One region of the Cobetia sp. 3AK genome, then DNA from elsewhere that is predicted to be linked to it. Evidence: predicted binding sites of a transcription regulator. Region 1 holds the regulator's gene; the other holds the start of a gene.

What was found. The regulator sigma-54, encoded in region 1, starts transcription at its own class of promoters, with help from an activator protein. The targets are predictions, from matches to a motif close to TGGCACNNNNNTTGCTNT.
Region 2: a site for sigma-54 is predicted at 3,864-3,881, ahead of QD228_RS05495 (NarK family nitrate/nitrite MFS transporter). Genes of this name have one in related genera too.

Annotation. Positions count from the first base shown of each region.
Region 1 covers NZ_JARWKR010000001.1:469,237-477,093, reverse strand. The annotation lists gene mgtE (magnesium transporter) at 1-1,039, opposite strand, end outside; gene QD228_RS02075 (HPr family phosphocarrier protein) at 1,204-1,473, opposite strand; gene rapZ (RNase adapter RapZ) at 1,460-2,374, opposite strand; gene QD228_RS02065 (PTS sugar transporter subunit IIA) at 2,471-2,941, opposite strand; gene raiA (ribosome-associated translation inhibitor RaiA) at 2,951-3,259, opposite strand; gene QD228_RS02055 (RNA polymerase factor sigma-54) at 3,859-5,307, opposite strand; gene lptB (LPS export ABC transporter ATP-binding protein) at 5,644-6,390, opposite strand; gene lptA (lipopolysaccharide transport periplasmic protein LptA) at 6,387-6,965, opposite strand; gene lptC (LPS export ABC transporter periplasmic protein LptC) at 7,064-7,747, opposite strand; gene QD228_RS02035 (HAD hydrolase family protein) at 7,747-7,857, opposite strand, start outside.
Region 2 covers NZ_JARWKR010000003.1:171,821-179,677, reverse strand. The annotation lists gene dbpA (ATP-dependent RNA helicase DbpA) at 1-971, shown strand, start outside; gene QD228_RS05505 (N-acetyltransferase) at 1,196-1,768, shown strand; gene QD228_RS05500 (hypothetical protein) at 1,994-2,161, shown strand; gene QD228_RS05495 (NarK family nitrate/nitrite MFS transporter) at 2,317-3,675, opposite strand; gene QD228_RS05490 (ANTAR domain-containing protein) at 4,285-4,860, shown strand; gene QD228_RS05485 (CmpA/NrtA family ABC transporter substrate-binding protein) at 4,911-6,119, shown strand; gene QD228_RS05480 (TetR/AcrR family transcriptional regulator) at 6,321-6,941, shown strand; gene preA (NAD-dependent dihydropyrimidine dehydrogenase subunit PreA) at 7,119-7,857, opposite strand, start outside.

The DNA.
Region 1 (7,857 bases):
CCAGTGCGATGCCGCGAATCAGTACCGTCAGTGCCTGTGAGCCGGCAATGCCGCCCATGCTGGCGACGATGGGCATCAGGACCGCCAGCGCGGTGATCTTCTGGATGGTGCCCTCGAACATCCCGATCACGGCGGACGCCATGAAGGCGGTCAGCAGGTTGATGCCAAGCCAGATGGCGCGACGCCAGGAGGTGCGCATCACCGGGGAGAAGGTATCTTCATCCTCGTCCATCCCCGCCATCGACATGACCTGGTGCTCGGCATCGCCGCGGATGACGTCGACCACGTCATCGATGGTGATGCGCCCGAGCAGATTGCCATCACCGCCGACGACAGGCGCCGAGATCAGGTCATGCTTCTCGAACAGCGAGGCGACCTCGCTCTCCGGCATCAATGCCGGAATCACCACGCTGTCGGTATCCATCACCTCGCGCACCGTGACACCGGGGTCAGAGACCAGCAGGCGGTTGATGGGCAGGGCGCCGATGAATTCATCGCGGCGCGAGACGACCAGCAGAGTGTCGGTGGAATCGGGAAGTCGCTCGTGACGGCGGATGTAACGCAACACGACATCCAGGGTGATGTCCGGACGGATGGTGATGGTGTCCGTGTTCATCAAGCCGCCGGCAGTGTCCTCGGGATAGGACAGCACCGTCTCGACCCGCTGGCGTTCCTGCGCCTCCATGGAGTCGAGGACTTCGAGAATCACGGCATTCGGAAGCCGCTGGAGGATGTCGGCGACATCATCCGGTTCCAGATTCTCGGTGGCGGCCAGGACGTCCTCGGCATCCATGTCCTTGAGGAAGTCGCTCTGGATATCCTCGCCAAGGTATTGGAGCACATCGCCCTGAAGTTCGGCGTCGACCAGCTCCCAGAGCAGGTTGCGCTCCTTGGGGGGGGAGGATTCCAGCAAGTGGGCCACGTCCACCGGTGCCAGGCCGCGATTCAGCATGCGCCTTGCCTGATCCAGCTCGCCACTTTCCAGTGCCTGTGACAGGCGATCAAGTCTTGGCTTGAGTTTGCGTGACGTCTTGCTCATCTGTCGGCTTCCCCTGTCGACATGAAGGACAGCGTTGATTCTACCATTGGCGCAGGGGGGCGCGTCGACAAAAGAAAACACTGTTTCTTATCGGTAGGGCAATCAGCGCGGAAAAAGTGGCAGAAAGCCGGCGGGCGGGGGATGTCAGACGGCGTGCGGCGGCGTCATTCTTCCTCTTCGAAGCGCGCCTCGAACAGGGACTCGATCGCAGACAGGGCCTCATCTGCCTGTTCGCCCTCGACATCGATGATCAGCGCCGTGCCACACGGGGCTGCCAGCATCAGCAGCGCCATGACGTTGGCCGCGTTGGCGCGTCGCTCACCGTGACTGACCATGACCGTGGCCTCGAAGGGCGCACAGCAGTTGACCAGCTTGGTGGCAGCGCGAGCATGCAGCCCGCGCTTGTTGGTCAGAACCAGTTCACGACTGGGCATCGTGTGACTCCTGACGGGTATCGCTGATCGCCAGGGCCGTATGGATCCCCAGTTCCCGGTGGCGTAGACGCACCTCAGGAAGCTGCTTGGCGAAATGTTCGGCCAGCTGCTCGCAGAGATAGACGCTGCGATGCTGGCCACCGGTACAGCCCACCGAAACGGTCAGGTAGCTGCGATTGCTGGCCTGATAGGCGGGCAGCCAGCGTTCCAGCCAGCCGGCGATGTCATCCTGCATTGCCTTGACGTCCGGGTAGCGCTGCAGGAATTCCGCCACGCTGTCATCACGACCGGTATCGCTGCGCAGATTGATGTCCCAGTAGGGGTTGGGCAGGCAGCGGGCATCGAACACCATGTCGGCATCGGTCGGCACGCCATGCTTGAAGCCGAAGGACTCGAAGGTGAGTGTCAGATGACGAGAGCTGTGCTGTGCGACCTGTTCGGTGATGCGCGAGCGCAGGTCATGCACGCTGAGGTTGGTCGAGTCGATGACCAGATCCGCCTTCTGACGAATCGGGGCCAGTGTCTGCTGCTCGATCTCGATGGCCTCGGCCAGCGTGCGGTCATTGTCGCGGGTCAGCGGATGACGGCGGCGGGTCGCGGAATAGCGTTCGAGCAGGACACGGGAGTCCGTGGTCAGGTAGACGACCTGCACATCCATGCCGCTCTGACGAACGCTGTCGAGCAGTTCAGGGAAGCGACTCAGGGCATCGGGGAGGTTGCGCGCGTCAATGGAGACCGCGATGCGCCGGCGGGTGGGGCTGTCCTTTTCCAGCTGCTCGACCAATGGTGCCAGCAGCATGCCGGGCAGATTGTCGATGGCATAGTAGCCAATGTCTTCCAGCGCCTGGAGGGCAATCGATTTGCCGGAACCGGAGCGACCACTGATGATCACGATCTTCATGGAGTGCTCTCCCAGGGCGAGGTCAGCATGAGGTGAAAGCGGAGGGTGCCTGAGGCCAGTCAGCGACAAGCCCGGAGCGAGTCCGGGCTTGCAGGTTCAGCGCGCCGGCAATTCGGCGATGGCCGAGGTCAGGGCATCGAACAATGCTCGCTGACTGTCTGCCTGGCGCAATGCTGCCCGGTTGGTGGGCGAGTTGAGCAGTTCCGCCACCTGGCCGAGCAGAGTGAGATGGGTGTCATCTGCCTCCTCGGGGACCAGCAGCACGAACAGCAGATCGATGGGTTCGCCATCGATGGCGTCAAAGTCGATGGGGTCACCGAGCTTCATGAACGCCGCGATGGGGGTCTTGCAGTGTGGACTGCGTGCATGTGGCACGGCCACGCCGTGGCCGATACCCGTCGAACCCAGTCTCTCGCGCCCGATCAGGCGCGAGAAGACTTCCTGGCTGTCCAGGCTGGGAATGTTCTGAGCAATGAAGGTGCTGAAGAATTCCAGCACCCGCTTCTTGCTCCCCCCGGGGACGCCGTAGAGCGTGCGCTCGGGGGGAAGAATCTGATCAAGTGTCATGGCAGAAGGTCAACGGGTCCCGGTGCCCTGAGAGCGAGCCTGGGACTTTTCCTTGTGTTTGACCAGCTGGCGGTCCAGCTTGTCGGCGAGCGCGTCGATGGCAGCGTACATGTTGGGGTCTTCTGCCAGGGCATGGAGGTCGGCGCCAGCGGCGTGCAGGGTGCAGGCAGCTTGTTGGCGTTCCTTCTCGATCGACAGTGTCACCTGAACATTGGTGATGTTGTCGTAATGCCGTTCGAGGCGAGCGAGCTTCTCGTTGACATAATCGCGGAGAGGATCGGTGAGTTCCACATGATGCCCGGTGATATTCACTTGCATGGACACGCTCCTTTATCCAGCGGGTTGCCTTTGAATTGTAACCCTTTTTGACTGCGAGCAAACCCTGATTGAACGCGCGGCCACTTTCTGACTCCGGCCATGGTCTCGTGGCGATCATCTGCTGGCGAGAGCGGCGGTGCCGGTGTACCGAGCGTCTACCCCGACAATGCCCAAGCTTTGAACAAAGATCAACGCTGCGCTGCATCGTGGGGCAAGGCTTGTCTTCAACCCAGCGAGGGATATCAGCAGGTTCTTCATGAGCATCGCCTCGCATCACGGACGGAATGGGGCTCGAGAAACCGGCCGTTTGTGGCCAATGTCAGCATTTACGTCGACGTTCGTGTGGCAGGAGTCGGTGGCGACCCCTGGCTATCTGTCCGTGGGATGTGAGGGAAAAAGAAAGCACTCTGGAGAAAAGTGGCAGGAAAAATAGGCAATTGGGGGCGTGAAGTCACTCACGCAGTCGCAAGGACAGGCATTGCCAACCGGTATTCAGACGACCGATTGGCAGATGATGCCAGGATGGCAGGTGCAAGGGGGCGAGCTTCAGCGCTCCGACGTGTGGAGCCCGCTGGCTTGCGGGTATCCGTTATCGAGACTCACGCCAAGCGCTTGCGCTCGCTGGAGGAGGGGATGCCCATGGCCTCGCGATACTTGGCGACCGTCCGGCGCGCTACCTCGATGCCATCACTGGCCAGCAGATCCACCAGGCGTGAGTCGGACAATGGCTTGCGCGCCGGTTCTTCCGAGATCAGCTTGCGAATGCGCGCGCGGATCGCGGTGCTGGAGTGCGCGTCACCGTTGCCGCTGCCACCCACCTGACTCGAGAAGAAGAACTTGAGTTCGAACACGCCTCTCGGGGTGTGGATATATTTCTGGGTGGTCACCCGCGAGATGGTGGATTCGTGCATCTCGACCACTTCCGCGATGTTGGCGAGGATCAGCGGCTTCATGCCTTCTTCCCCCTGCTCGAGGAAGTCGATCTGGCGCGCCATGATCTCGCGGCCCACCTTGAGCAGGGTGTCGTTGCGTGAGGACAGGCTCTTCATCAGCCAGCGGGCTTCCTGAAGATTGTCCTTGAGGAAGGTGTTGTCCGCGGACTTGTCGGCCCGCTTGATGAGGGCGGCATATTCCGGCTGGATACGCAGCTTGGGCAGCGCTTCCGGGTTGAGCTCGACCTGCCAGCCGTGACGCGTATGACGGACCAGCAGGTCCGGGATGACGTAATCACTGGCAGGCTCGCCCCAGGCGGACGCTGGGCGCGGGTCGAGCGCCCGTACCAGACGAATGACGTGATCCAGCTCATCATCATCCAGGCTCAGGCGACGCTTGAGCAGCTTGCGATCGTCATTGCCCAGTGCCTCGAGGAATTGCCGCACCAGACGGCGGGCCTGGGCCAGCAGTGGCAGATCGTCCGGCAGCAGGGCCAGCTGAAGCAGCAGGCATTCCCGCAGGTCTCGAGCGAACACACCGGTGGGATCGAACTGCTGAAGGCGCAGCAGGACCTGCTCGAGTTCCGACGCCTTGAGGCCGGGCAGTCCCTGACCTCGCAGGCCATCGACCAGTTCGTCCAGGCTCATGCTCAGGTAGCCGGCCCCATCCACCGCATCGATCAGACTCTCCGCCATCTGGCGTTCACGCGCATCGAGGTCCGTCATCGCCAGCTGCCAGCGCAGATGGTCCTGCAGGCTTTCGACACTGGTGTTGCGATCGAAGTCCGGCCCGTCCTCGCTCGAGCTTCCGCTGCCGGAACTGGTCAGGCTGCCTGCGTGATCCTGGTAGAGGTCCGACCAGTCACTGTCGAGAGGGTATTCTTCAGGAATCTCGCTGTTGGTCTCGGAGGTGGAGATCTCGCTCTTGTCCTGTGTCTCCGCGACATCCAGCGACTCGTATTCCTCGTCAAGCTCCAGCATGGGGTTTGACTCGAGCGCCTGCTGTATCTCCTGACGCAGGTCCAGCGTCGACAACTGCAGCAGCTGGATCGCTTGCTGAAGTTGCGGGGTCATGGTCAGGGAAGTGCCGAGTCGAAGCTGCAAGGTGGGTTTCATGGGGTCTGTCATTCACGGCAAAGGAACGTGCATCTACGCTATACCGTGGGTCGGGGCACTGACAAGGGGCAGTCGAGAATATTCAAGCAACTTGCATGCCATGTTGCCACCAAGGTGGTATGGACGTCATGCATTCGAGTGAGGTGTGGCAGAGCAGGAAGGTTCACGGGGAGATCACGCAAGCGCATGTCGAGGCGCTTGCGTGAGGGGGCGGGGAACGAGGCCCCGACAGTGAAGCAGGAAGTGGCGGGTGCTGGAGGGTGCTGGTGAGAGCAGAAGAGGTCGGACGGCTCTCGTCAGGCTGACGGCTCTCACCAGGCTGACGGCACTCTCGGGCTAGAGCTTGAACTCATGGCCCAGGTAGACATCACGCACCTGCTGGTTGGCGAGGATGGTGTCGGCGTCGCCATGCGCGATGATCTGACCATCGCCCACGATGTAGGCGGTATCGCAGATGTCGAGTGTCTCGCGCACGTTGTGGTCGGTGATCAGCACCCCGATGCCGCGGTCACGCAGCTGGCGCACGATGCTCTTGATCTCGCCCACCGAGATGGGGTCCACGCCGGCAAACGGCTCATCTAGCAGCACGAAGTCTGGCTCGGTGGCCAGTGCGCGAGCGATCTCCACGCGGCGGCGCTCCCCGCCGGAAAGGCTCATGCCGGCACTGTCACGAATATGCGTGATGCTGAACTCGTTGAGCAGCTCCTCCAGGCGTGCCTTGCGTCCGTTGCGATCCAGATCCTTGCGCGTCTCGAGGATCGCCATGATGTTGTCGGACACCGAGAGCTTGCGGAAGATCGAGGCTTCCTGGGGCAGATAGCCGATGCCGGCGCGAGCCCGCTGGTGCATGGCGGCGCCGGACAGGTCGTGGTCATCGATGGTCACGCTACCGGCATCCGAGCGCACGAGGCCGACGATCATGTAGAACGAGGTCGTCTTGCCGGCCCCGTTGGGGCCCAGCAGGCCTACGATGTCACCCTGGCGGATTTCCAGCGAGATGTCCTTGACGACCTTGCGACCCTTGTAGGCCTTGGCCAGATGACGAGCGCTGAGGGTACGTGGGCTGGCAGCAGTCATGCTCATTGATCCTTGCTGGCATTGGCGCCACGTGGCGTCAGGGTCATGTGGACGCGTGACCCCTCGGAGGATGAGGCATCGGTGCCATTGCTGGCATTGACCTGGCGCTTGTCCAGGAAGTATTCCACGTAGCCACCTTCGAAGGTGTCATCGCCTTTCTCCAGGCGGGCATCGCCGACCAGTTCCACCCGGCGCTCCAGCGCGTGGTAGCGAATGGTATTCGCCCAGCCCTTGACCAGTCGCTCGTCGGTATCGGGTTTCTGCTCCATGTAGGCGCGCTGGCCGGTGGCCTTGACCAGGGAGATCTCGCCGCTGTCGGCGCGACTGATGTCCACGCGCGCGGCATCCAGCTTCATGCTGCCCTGGCGCATTTCCACGCGACCGGTATAGGTGGCCGTGCCGGCCTTGTCATCCAGTGACAGTGAGTCGGCGGCAATGTTGATCGGCTGGTTGGCATCGCTGTCCAGCGCCAGTGCGGTCGGGGAAAGCGTCGTCATGCCAAGTGCCAGGCCAAGGGCCATGACACCGGGTCTGAGTGTCTGGCGCCAGACCGTCAAGGGCGTGAGAGTCGTTGAAGTCATGGAGTGCTCCTTGGCAGAACTGGTAAGGCTTCACGATCACTCAGGCCATCGTGAAGCGGAAATCGGGGAGAGAGGATTCGGCGCATGCAGGGGCGCGCTCACTGATCCTGGGCCGGTGCGGCATCGAAGGTGCTGGAGACGCGGCCATCATCGTCACGGGTGGTGTCATTGCCGGTGTCGAGAGTCTCGGCTTCCCGGGCGGCATCGCTCTTGCCCTTGCCGGGTTGCAGGGTACTGCGGACGCGGCCTTCCAGCTGGGCGGAATCCTGAGAGAGGTCAGCGCTGAAGCGGTCACTCTCGACGCGTTGACCATTCTGGGTGATCACCACCGGCACGTCACTCCAGGCACGGTTCTGCTCACGACTGTAATGCAGCACGTCGGTGTCCAGTGTCCAGGCGTCCGAAGGCTGGCGCAGTCTGGCATTGCCCTCGAGGGTGAAGGTGTCGCCGCCGGCGCTCAACACGCCACTGTCACCCGTGGCGTACCAGCGACGGTCTTCGCTGTCGTTGGTCCGGATCTTCGGTGCCTGCGCACGCGTCACGTCATCGCCTGGCGTGTGTTCGATGTGCGGGGAGGTCATCGACTGGATCGACACTCCCCGCGCATCGAAGCGCGTCATGTCAGCCCCGTCGAGATAGTAATCCGGCTCATCACTGCTGGCGTCGACATCCACTGTCGATTCCAGACTGTTGCGCTGCTCGATCAGGGCCATGACGCCGCCGACCAGCAGGAGCAGCAGCATCAGCCACAGGCGCGGAGAGGGACGGGGAAGACGTGGCATCAGGCGCGCGACTCCTGCAGATAGGTATCCAGCACCGAGGCCCAGTGGCCCTGTGCCTTGAGCAGCAGATCACAGATCTCGCGCACGGCACCATCACCGCCCTGACGAGT
Region 2 (7,857 bases), on a different contig from region 1:
AGGGCAGCCTGAGCCTTGCCGAGCTTAATACCCTGGTGCTGGACGAGGCCGACCGCATGCTCGACATGGGCTTCGCCGAGGTGCTGGAAGCCATCATCGCCGAGACCCCGGAAGCGCGTCAGACGCTGCTGTTCAGCGCGACCTTCGCCGATGGCGTGCGCCCGATCGCCGAGCGCATCCTGCGGGAGCCGGTCAGCATCGAGGTCGCCTCCACCCACGATGACAGCAGCATCCGTCAGCTGTTTCATCGGGTAGCGGATGAAGAGGCGCGTTTCGAGGCGCTGCGTATCCTGCTGCTCAAGTATCGTCCTGACACCAGCGTGGTGTTCTGCAACACCAAGCGCGAGGCACAGGAGGTCAGCGATGCCCTCAATGAGCACGGTTTCAGTGCCATGGCCCTGCACGGTGATCTGGAGCAGCGCGAGCGTGATCAGACGCTGGTGATGTTCGCCAACAAGAGCACCTCGATTCTGGTGGCCACGGACGTCGCGGCACGCGGGCTGGATATCGACGCGCTGGATGCGGTCTTCAATTACCAGATCGCCCGGGACCTCGATGCCCACGTCCACCGTGTCGGGCGTACCGGTCGCGCGGGCAGCTCCGGTATCGCCTGTACGCTGTATACCGAGAAGGAAGACTATCGCCTGGCCAAGCTGGGAGATTTCCTCGAGCAGACGCTGGAAGCCGAGCCGCTGCCGGCGAAGAGCATGCTGACCCGTGAACCCTTCCGCGCGCGCATGGCGACGCTGCAGATCGATGGCGGCAAGAAGGACAAGCTGCGTCCCGGCGACATCCTCGGTGCCCTGACGGGCGATGGCGGCCTGCCGGGCAGCCAGATCGGCAAGATCAAGGTACTGGCCCGCACCACCTACGTGGCGGTGGAGCGCGATGTCGCCAAGGCCGCGCTGACCCAGCTGATGAACGGCAAGCTCAAGGGCCGCTCCTTCCGCGCGCGTCGCCTCAAGAGCTGACAGGGGCGCACGTCTGATGGCGTGGAAATCAGCAGAGGAGTGACATGGCAGGTCCCACGTCTCTCATCTGGATCACGACCTTGTCATCACGTCATTCGATGCCCGCCACTTCGGCGGGCATCGTGCTTTTTGAGCAGTAGATTGACTCTCGCGGGCCATGACGGCGGTGGCTAAGCTTGGGGGTGACGGCCCTGATCGACAGGGCGCTGAACCGGTAACTCGTGATGACTGACAATCCCGCCGATAATCTTCGCATCCGTGAAGAACGTCTCATCGATCATGAGCGCATCTACCGCATCCATGAATCCGTGTTTGCCGGCCACCGGGAGGCTCGCCTGGGCGACAGACTGCGTCGCAGTGATCTGGCGCAGATCTCGCTGGTGGCCGAGCGCTTCTCTGACCCGGAAAGCGGGCGTCACCTCAGTGAAGGCGAAGGAGGGCTGCTGGGGCATGTGATGGCCTCGCGCGTGGAACTCTCCGGCTGTCCGGGACGCGTGCTGATGGCATTGGCGCCTCTGGCGGTGCTTCCCCAGCACCAGCGTCATGGCATCGGCAAGCGGCTGGTGATCTCGGCGGTCAAGCGTTGTCGTCTGCTGGGAGCGGGCGCCGTGGTGGCGGCGGGTCATGCCGAGTTCTATGCCCATCTGGGCTTTCACCCGGCGCGCCATTACGGCCTTTATTGCCATCACGAGGATGTGCCGGGCGCCTTCGTGGCCATCGAGCTGGTGCCGGACTATCTGGCGGGGCTGGGAGGCGAGGTGCTCTTCGACCATGGTTTCTCTGACCTGGGCCTCTGACCTGGGCCCCTGGCTCGAGCGCAGATTCGCGCTCTGATCCGGGCTCCTCGAAGGGGTTTGCCCTGTGGTGTGCCTCGTCACTCGGTCATCCCCTTGCAACTCGGCGTTGCGCCACCCTTGAAACCGCGCGACACCCGCTCCATGTCCTGTGTATCCCCGCGCTGTTGTCTGTACTGGTGTGCAGGCCGGGGCGTTATCCCGACCGATGATTCAAGGAGAGACATCATGAAGCTCAAGACTCTGGGTAGTTCGCTGATGATTGCCATGCTGGGTCTCGGTGGCCTGTCACTCGCCGGTTGCGAGGACGAGGGCCCGATGGAGAAGGCTGGCGAGAAGATGGACAACGCCGTGGAAGACGCCGGTGACAGCGTCGAGAACGCCACCGACAGCTGATGGCTGGCCGTGACTCGCCCGCGAGCACGGCGAACCGCAAGGTGTGAATGCACAAAGGCCCCGCCTCTCATGAGACGGGGCCTTTGCATGTCAGGGCTCCGTGTATCAGGGCTGCATGTATCAGAGGTTTGAGAAAGTCTCAGGAAGAGACAGGCTCAGACAGACACGGGCTGCTGGTCGCTCTGCTGCTTGCGTTCCGCGACGGCGGCGTCATAGGCGCGGCCTTCCTCGGCCTCGGTGGCGGCGCTGAAGCGCACCAGCAGGGCGAACAGCGAGATCACGATCACGCCCATGCCCAGATACATCAGGCCTTCCTGATAGGTCAGTTCTTCACTGCGGAACAGGAAGCCCGCGGCGACAGCCCCCGCGTTGCCGCCCGCACCGACGATACCGGCCACCGCGCCCAGTGCCTTGCGATTGACGAAGGGTACGATCCCGAAGGTGGCGCCTTCCGCCATCTGCACGAACAGGCTGAACACCAGCATGATGCCGATGGCCACCGCGAGGGTTTCCATCTGGGCGAAGCCGACCAGCGCCACGCCTTCACACAGCAGCGCGATGAACAGCCAGCGCACGCGACCCTTGAGGCCGGACTGACGGGCGAACAGGTCGGAGAAGACGCCGCCCAGGGTGCGCGCGAACAGGTTCATCAGGCCGAACAGGCCCGCGATGAGGCCGGCGGTGGCGAGATCGAGATCGAAGTGATCGAAGAAGTAGATGGCGGCGACGTTGTTGATGGTCAGCTCGACCCCGAAACAGGCGCCGTAGACGAGGAACAGGGCCCAGACACGGATGTCGCGTGCCGCCGCGCCGAAGGTGGCGCGCATGCTGTATTCCTTCTCGGCCTTGGGCAGCTCACCACGCTCACGCAGCTCGCTGAAGTTGCCGTCCGGCGCATCCTGGGTGAAGAAGTAGTAGGCGATCCCGGTGAGGAACAGCACGATGCCCGGCACGACCATCGCCAGACGCCAGCCCAGGGTCTGCTCGACGCCCAGCATCAGAAGACCGGCCATCACCAATGGCATCAGCATCTGGGTGGTGCCGCCGCCCAGGTTGCCCCAGCCGGCGGTGGTGGCATTGGCGGTGCCGACCACGTTGGGGCCGAACATCACGGAGGTATGGTACTGGGTGATGACGAAGGACGCGCCGATGGCACCGATGGCCAGACGGGCGAGGAAGAAGGATTCGAAGCTGTCGGCGAAGCCGATGCACATCACCGGCAGCGAGCCGAGGCACAGCAGCCAGGTGTAGGCCTTGCGTGGCCCGATGCGATCACACAGCACGCCGATGGCAAGTCGCACGATCACCGTGATGGCGACGGAGGCGATGATGGTGTTGCCGATCTGGGTCTTGGTCAGGCCGAGGTCATCGCGCACCACGGCCATCAAGGGCGCGATGCCAAACCAGCCGAAGAAGCAGACGTGGAAGGCGAACCACGACATGTGGAAGGCGCGCATCTGCGGGGTATTGAAGCTGAACAGCCGGATACGGCTGGCCTTGTTGCGAATATCCATGAGTGGGCTCCTGGTACAGCGTCGGTGCCGGACGCCAGGGTCTCGGCGCACGACGGGTGGTCGAACAGCTGTGAACGACAGCGGGGCGCCTCGTCATTGAGGGGCCTGGTTCGACGCACTCGTACTCCCGGGAGCCTGGTCCACGTCATGGATGATGCATGGCACGCTTGTCTGCCATTGCCTGACTCAAAGCAAGTAGCGCGCCACTTGCGGGGGTGTTGTGCGTCCAACCCCCGTCATATCAAGGGCTTGGAATCATCATGTCGGGCAAGACAGCAGTGGGGAGTAAGCAGGGCGATGCCCAGTGGCGGTGCGCGGCGGGGTGAGGATGATCCAGTCTGGCGCACGTGGCGGGCGAGAGATCGCCAGATCACGCCATGCATCATTGCTGTGCAGCCGGGCGCGCCCTTGCGCACTGCGGAAGGCCTTTAAGGCCAGCGCTGCACCAGTTTGTGGCATGAATCCTGCAGTGTCAGAGGCGTGGCGCCATCCTGACTCCCGCTTGCGAAGACGCCGTCGTCGTTGATCTCGGACGTCGGTGCCTGATCGCTCGAGGCGTCGCCTGACACCCCGGCACCACCGCCTGACACACTGCCAAGGAAGCCTGATATGCCCGTGACCGTGTTGATCGTCGATGTGCGCAGCGAGCGTTCCGCCGCTCTGGAGCAGGCGCTGTTGAGCGCCGGCTTCGAGGTGGCGCTGCGGGTCGATGAACACGAGGACCTGCATGCGCTGGTGCAGCACCATCAGCCGGATGCCGTGATCATCGACGCCGACCTGCCCAGCCGTGACACCCTCGAGCACCTCGGCCAGCTGGGGCGTCACTATCCCAAGCCGATGATCATGCTGGCCAGTGAGGACGCGCCGGACCTGGTGCGCCAGGCGGCTGGCGCCGGCGTGTCCGCCTACGTGGTGGATCACGTCATGCCGGCGATGGTGCGCAGCATGGTCGAGGTGGCCATCACCAGCTTCGAGGCTCACCGTGCCCTCAAGGGCGAACTCAATCGCACCCAGACCACTCTGATACAGCGGCGCAGCGTGGATCGCGCCAAGGCGCTGGTGATGGAGAGTCGCGGACTGGGGGAGGATGCGGCCTACCAATATCTGCGCAAGACCGCGATGAATCGGCGTCTGGCATTGCACGAGCTGGCCGATGAGCTGCTCAAGGCGTCGCGTCGGCACTGAGCCGAGTCTCGTGATGTCCTTCTCTTTCGATCGTTCAAAAGGTGGATGTGATGCTCAGTGATTCTCTTCTCAATGGCCATCAGTTGACGCTGGGGTTGATGCCGCTCAATGACGCGGCACCTCTGGTGGTGGCGGAGCGTCAGGGGTTCTTCCGTGAGGAGGGGCTGGCCGTGACGCTCAAGTGGCAGCCGTCGTGGGCGGCACTGCGCGATGACCTGCAGACCGGCGTGTTGCAGGGCGCGCAGATGCTGGCGCTGATGCCGCTGACCTCGACCCTGGGGCTGGATGGCCGCGCCACACCGGTGATCAGCGCGATGACGCTCAATCTGGGCGGCAACTCCATCACCCTGTCGCGGGCCCTGATGGCGGCGCTGGCCGAGGAGGGGCATGACCTGGGCTCTCCGCTGGCGGTGTCTCGGGCGCTGGCGGCGCACGTGCAGGCGCGCCGCGAGCGTGGGGAGGCGGCGCTCAAGCTTGCCAGCGTGCATCCCTTCTCCTCGCACCGCTATCTGCTGCGTTACTGGCTGGCGGCCGGCGGGATCGACCCGAATCGCGACATCGAGATGCGTGCGGTGGCCCCGCCGTTGATGGCCGCCCAGCTGGCAAGTGGCGCGCTGGACGGCTTCTGTGTCGGAGAACCCTGGAACAGTCTGGCCGCCGTGCAGGGCATGGGGCAGGTGGTGGCGGGCAGTCATGATATCTGGCGCTTCGGACAGGAAAAGGTGCTGGGCGTGCGCGAGGACTGGGCGGAGCAGCACCCGCTGGCGCATCAGGCGCTGATTCGTGCGCTGCTCAAGGCCTGTGCCTGGCTGGACCGCCCGGGCAACCGTGAGCAGGCCGCGCAGTGGCTGCATGATGAAGGCATGCAGGAAGTGCCGCTTTCGGTGGTGGCGCGTGGACTGCGCGACGTGGATGTCGAGCAGTCGGTGGAGGCGTTCCAGCGGGAAAATCCCGGCTGGACCATCTTCCATCGCTACGCGGCCAACTTCCCGTGGCGCTCGCAGACCCGCTGGTATGCCGCCCAGATGCAGCGCTGGGGGCATCTCGAGGGAGTCAGCGACAATGACCTCGAAGCGACCCTGGCACGCTGCGTACGCCCGGACCTCTACCGCAGCGCAGCCCGCAAGCTGGGCATGGTGGTGCCGGTGGCGGATGAGCGCAGCGAAGGCACGCATCCGGCGCCCTGGTGGCTGAGCGGCGAGGCAGGGCAGGTGCCGATGCCGGCGGATGGCTTCATCGATGGGGCGGTCTTCGAATGACACCGCTGGCGCGCGCTGAAGCGTGAGGCGACAAGCCGAGGGGTGAGCAGTGGGAAGCGAGTCAAGAGGCGAGGGGTGAGGGGGGAGGGGTGAGGGGGTAGAGAAGAGGCGCCCGCGAGCGCGAAACCTGTCGGCTCAGGCATGTTGGCAGTGCGGTTATGATATTCTCATCGGACTGCCAGCACCGCGTCAGGGGATCGCATGACCACTCGCAAGTCTCAGATTCGCAAGGATAATGTCGGCCGCATCCTGCTTGCCGCCGAAAAGATCTTCGCTCTCAAGGGCTATGTCGGCGCCAGCATGGTCGATATTGCCGCCGAGGTAGAGCTGCCCAAGTCCAATCTGCATTACTACTTCAGCACCAAGGAAGCGCTGTATCGCGCGGTCCTCGATGGTCTGCTGGCGCTGTGGAAGGAAGATGCGCTGTGCTTCGAGGCCTATGACGACCCGCAGCTGGTGCTCTCCACCTACATTCGCGCCAAGATGATGCACTCGCGCCAGCGTCCGTATGGCTCCAAGGTATGGGCCAGCGAGATCATGCAGGGCGCGCCGGTGCTGGGCGAGGAGCTGACGGTGTGGCTCGACGAGTGGGCCGAGATGAAGAAGTCACGCCTGCGCCAGTGGATCAGCGAGGGGCGCATCGACAACGTCGATGCTTCCGCCTACCTGTACATGATCTGGGCCAGCACCCAGCACTACGCCGACTTCGACCACCAGATCGCGGTGCTCAATCAGGGCAAGGCGCTGAGTGATCGCGAATTCGAGCAGGCGGTGCAGAACGTCACGCGGGTGCTGCTGAAGGGCGTTGGCTTGTCCGCCTGAGTCATCAGGTGATGTCATGATCAAATTATCCTGAGGCTAACAATGATCATCATTGATGGATCATGAGGCCATTGAAAAGGGGCTGCCATTGCTGGCAGCCCCTTTCTGTTTTCACGCCACTGAACGTGGTGTCATGCGCTGGAATCTGTGCGGATCATCCGGGTCTTGTCCGCAACGTCAGGGGCACGCCGCGCGATGCGGGTTGCGCGGGTCCTCCATCCAGTTCATGTACGGCTTGCCGGTGTCCTGCACCTCCATGGTGATGCAGTCCTCGACCGGGCAGGTGATCTCGCACAGGTTGCAGCCCACGCAGTCGGCGTCCTTCACCTCATAGCGGGCGGTGCCGTTGTCCTTGGCCAGATGCAGGATGGCCTGGTGCGAGGTGTCCTCGCAGGCGATGTAGCAGCGTCCGCAGCCGATGCACTTGTCCTGGTCGATCCGCGCGATCACCTGGTAGTTCATGTCCAGCTGCTTCCAGTCGGTGGTGTTGGGCACCGCCGCGCGGGAGAACTCGTCGATCCGCTGATAGCCCTTGCTGTCCATCCAGCGCCCCAGGCCGTCCTTCATCTCCTCGACGATACGGAAGCCGTGCAGCATCGCCGCGGTGCACACCTGCACGCTGCCCGCGCCGAGGGCGATGAATTCCGCGGCATCTTCCCAGTTGGAGATGCCGCCGATACCCGAGATCGGCAGGTTGGCGGTTTCCGGGGTGCGCGCGATCTCGGCCACCATGTTCAGCGCGATGGGCTTCACGGCGCTGCCGCAATAGCCGCCGTGGGTGCTGCGGTCACCGACGATGGGATGCGCGACCATGCGGTCGAGATCCAGATGGGTGATGGAGTTGATGGTGTTGATCAGCGAGACGGCATCCGCGCCGCCACGCCAGGCGGCCTTGGCCGGTTCGCGCACGTCGGTG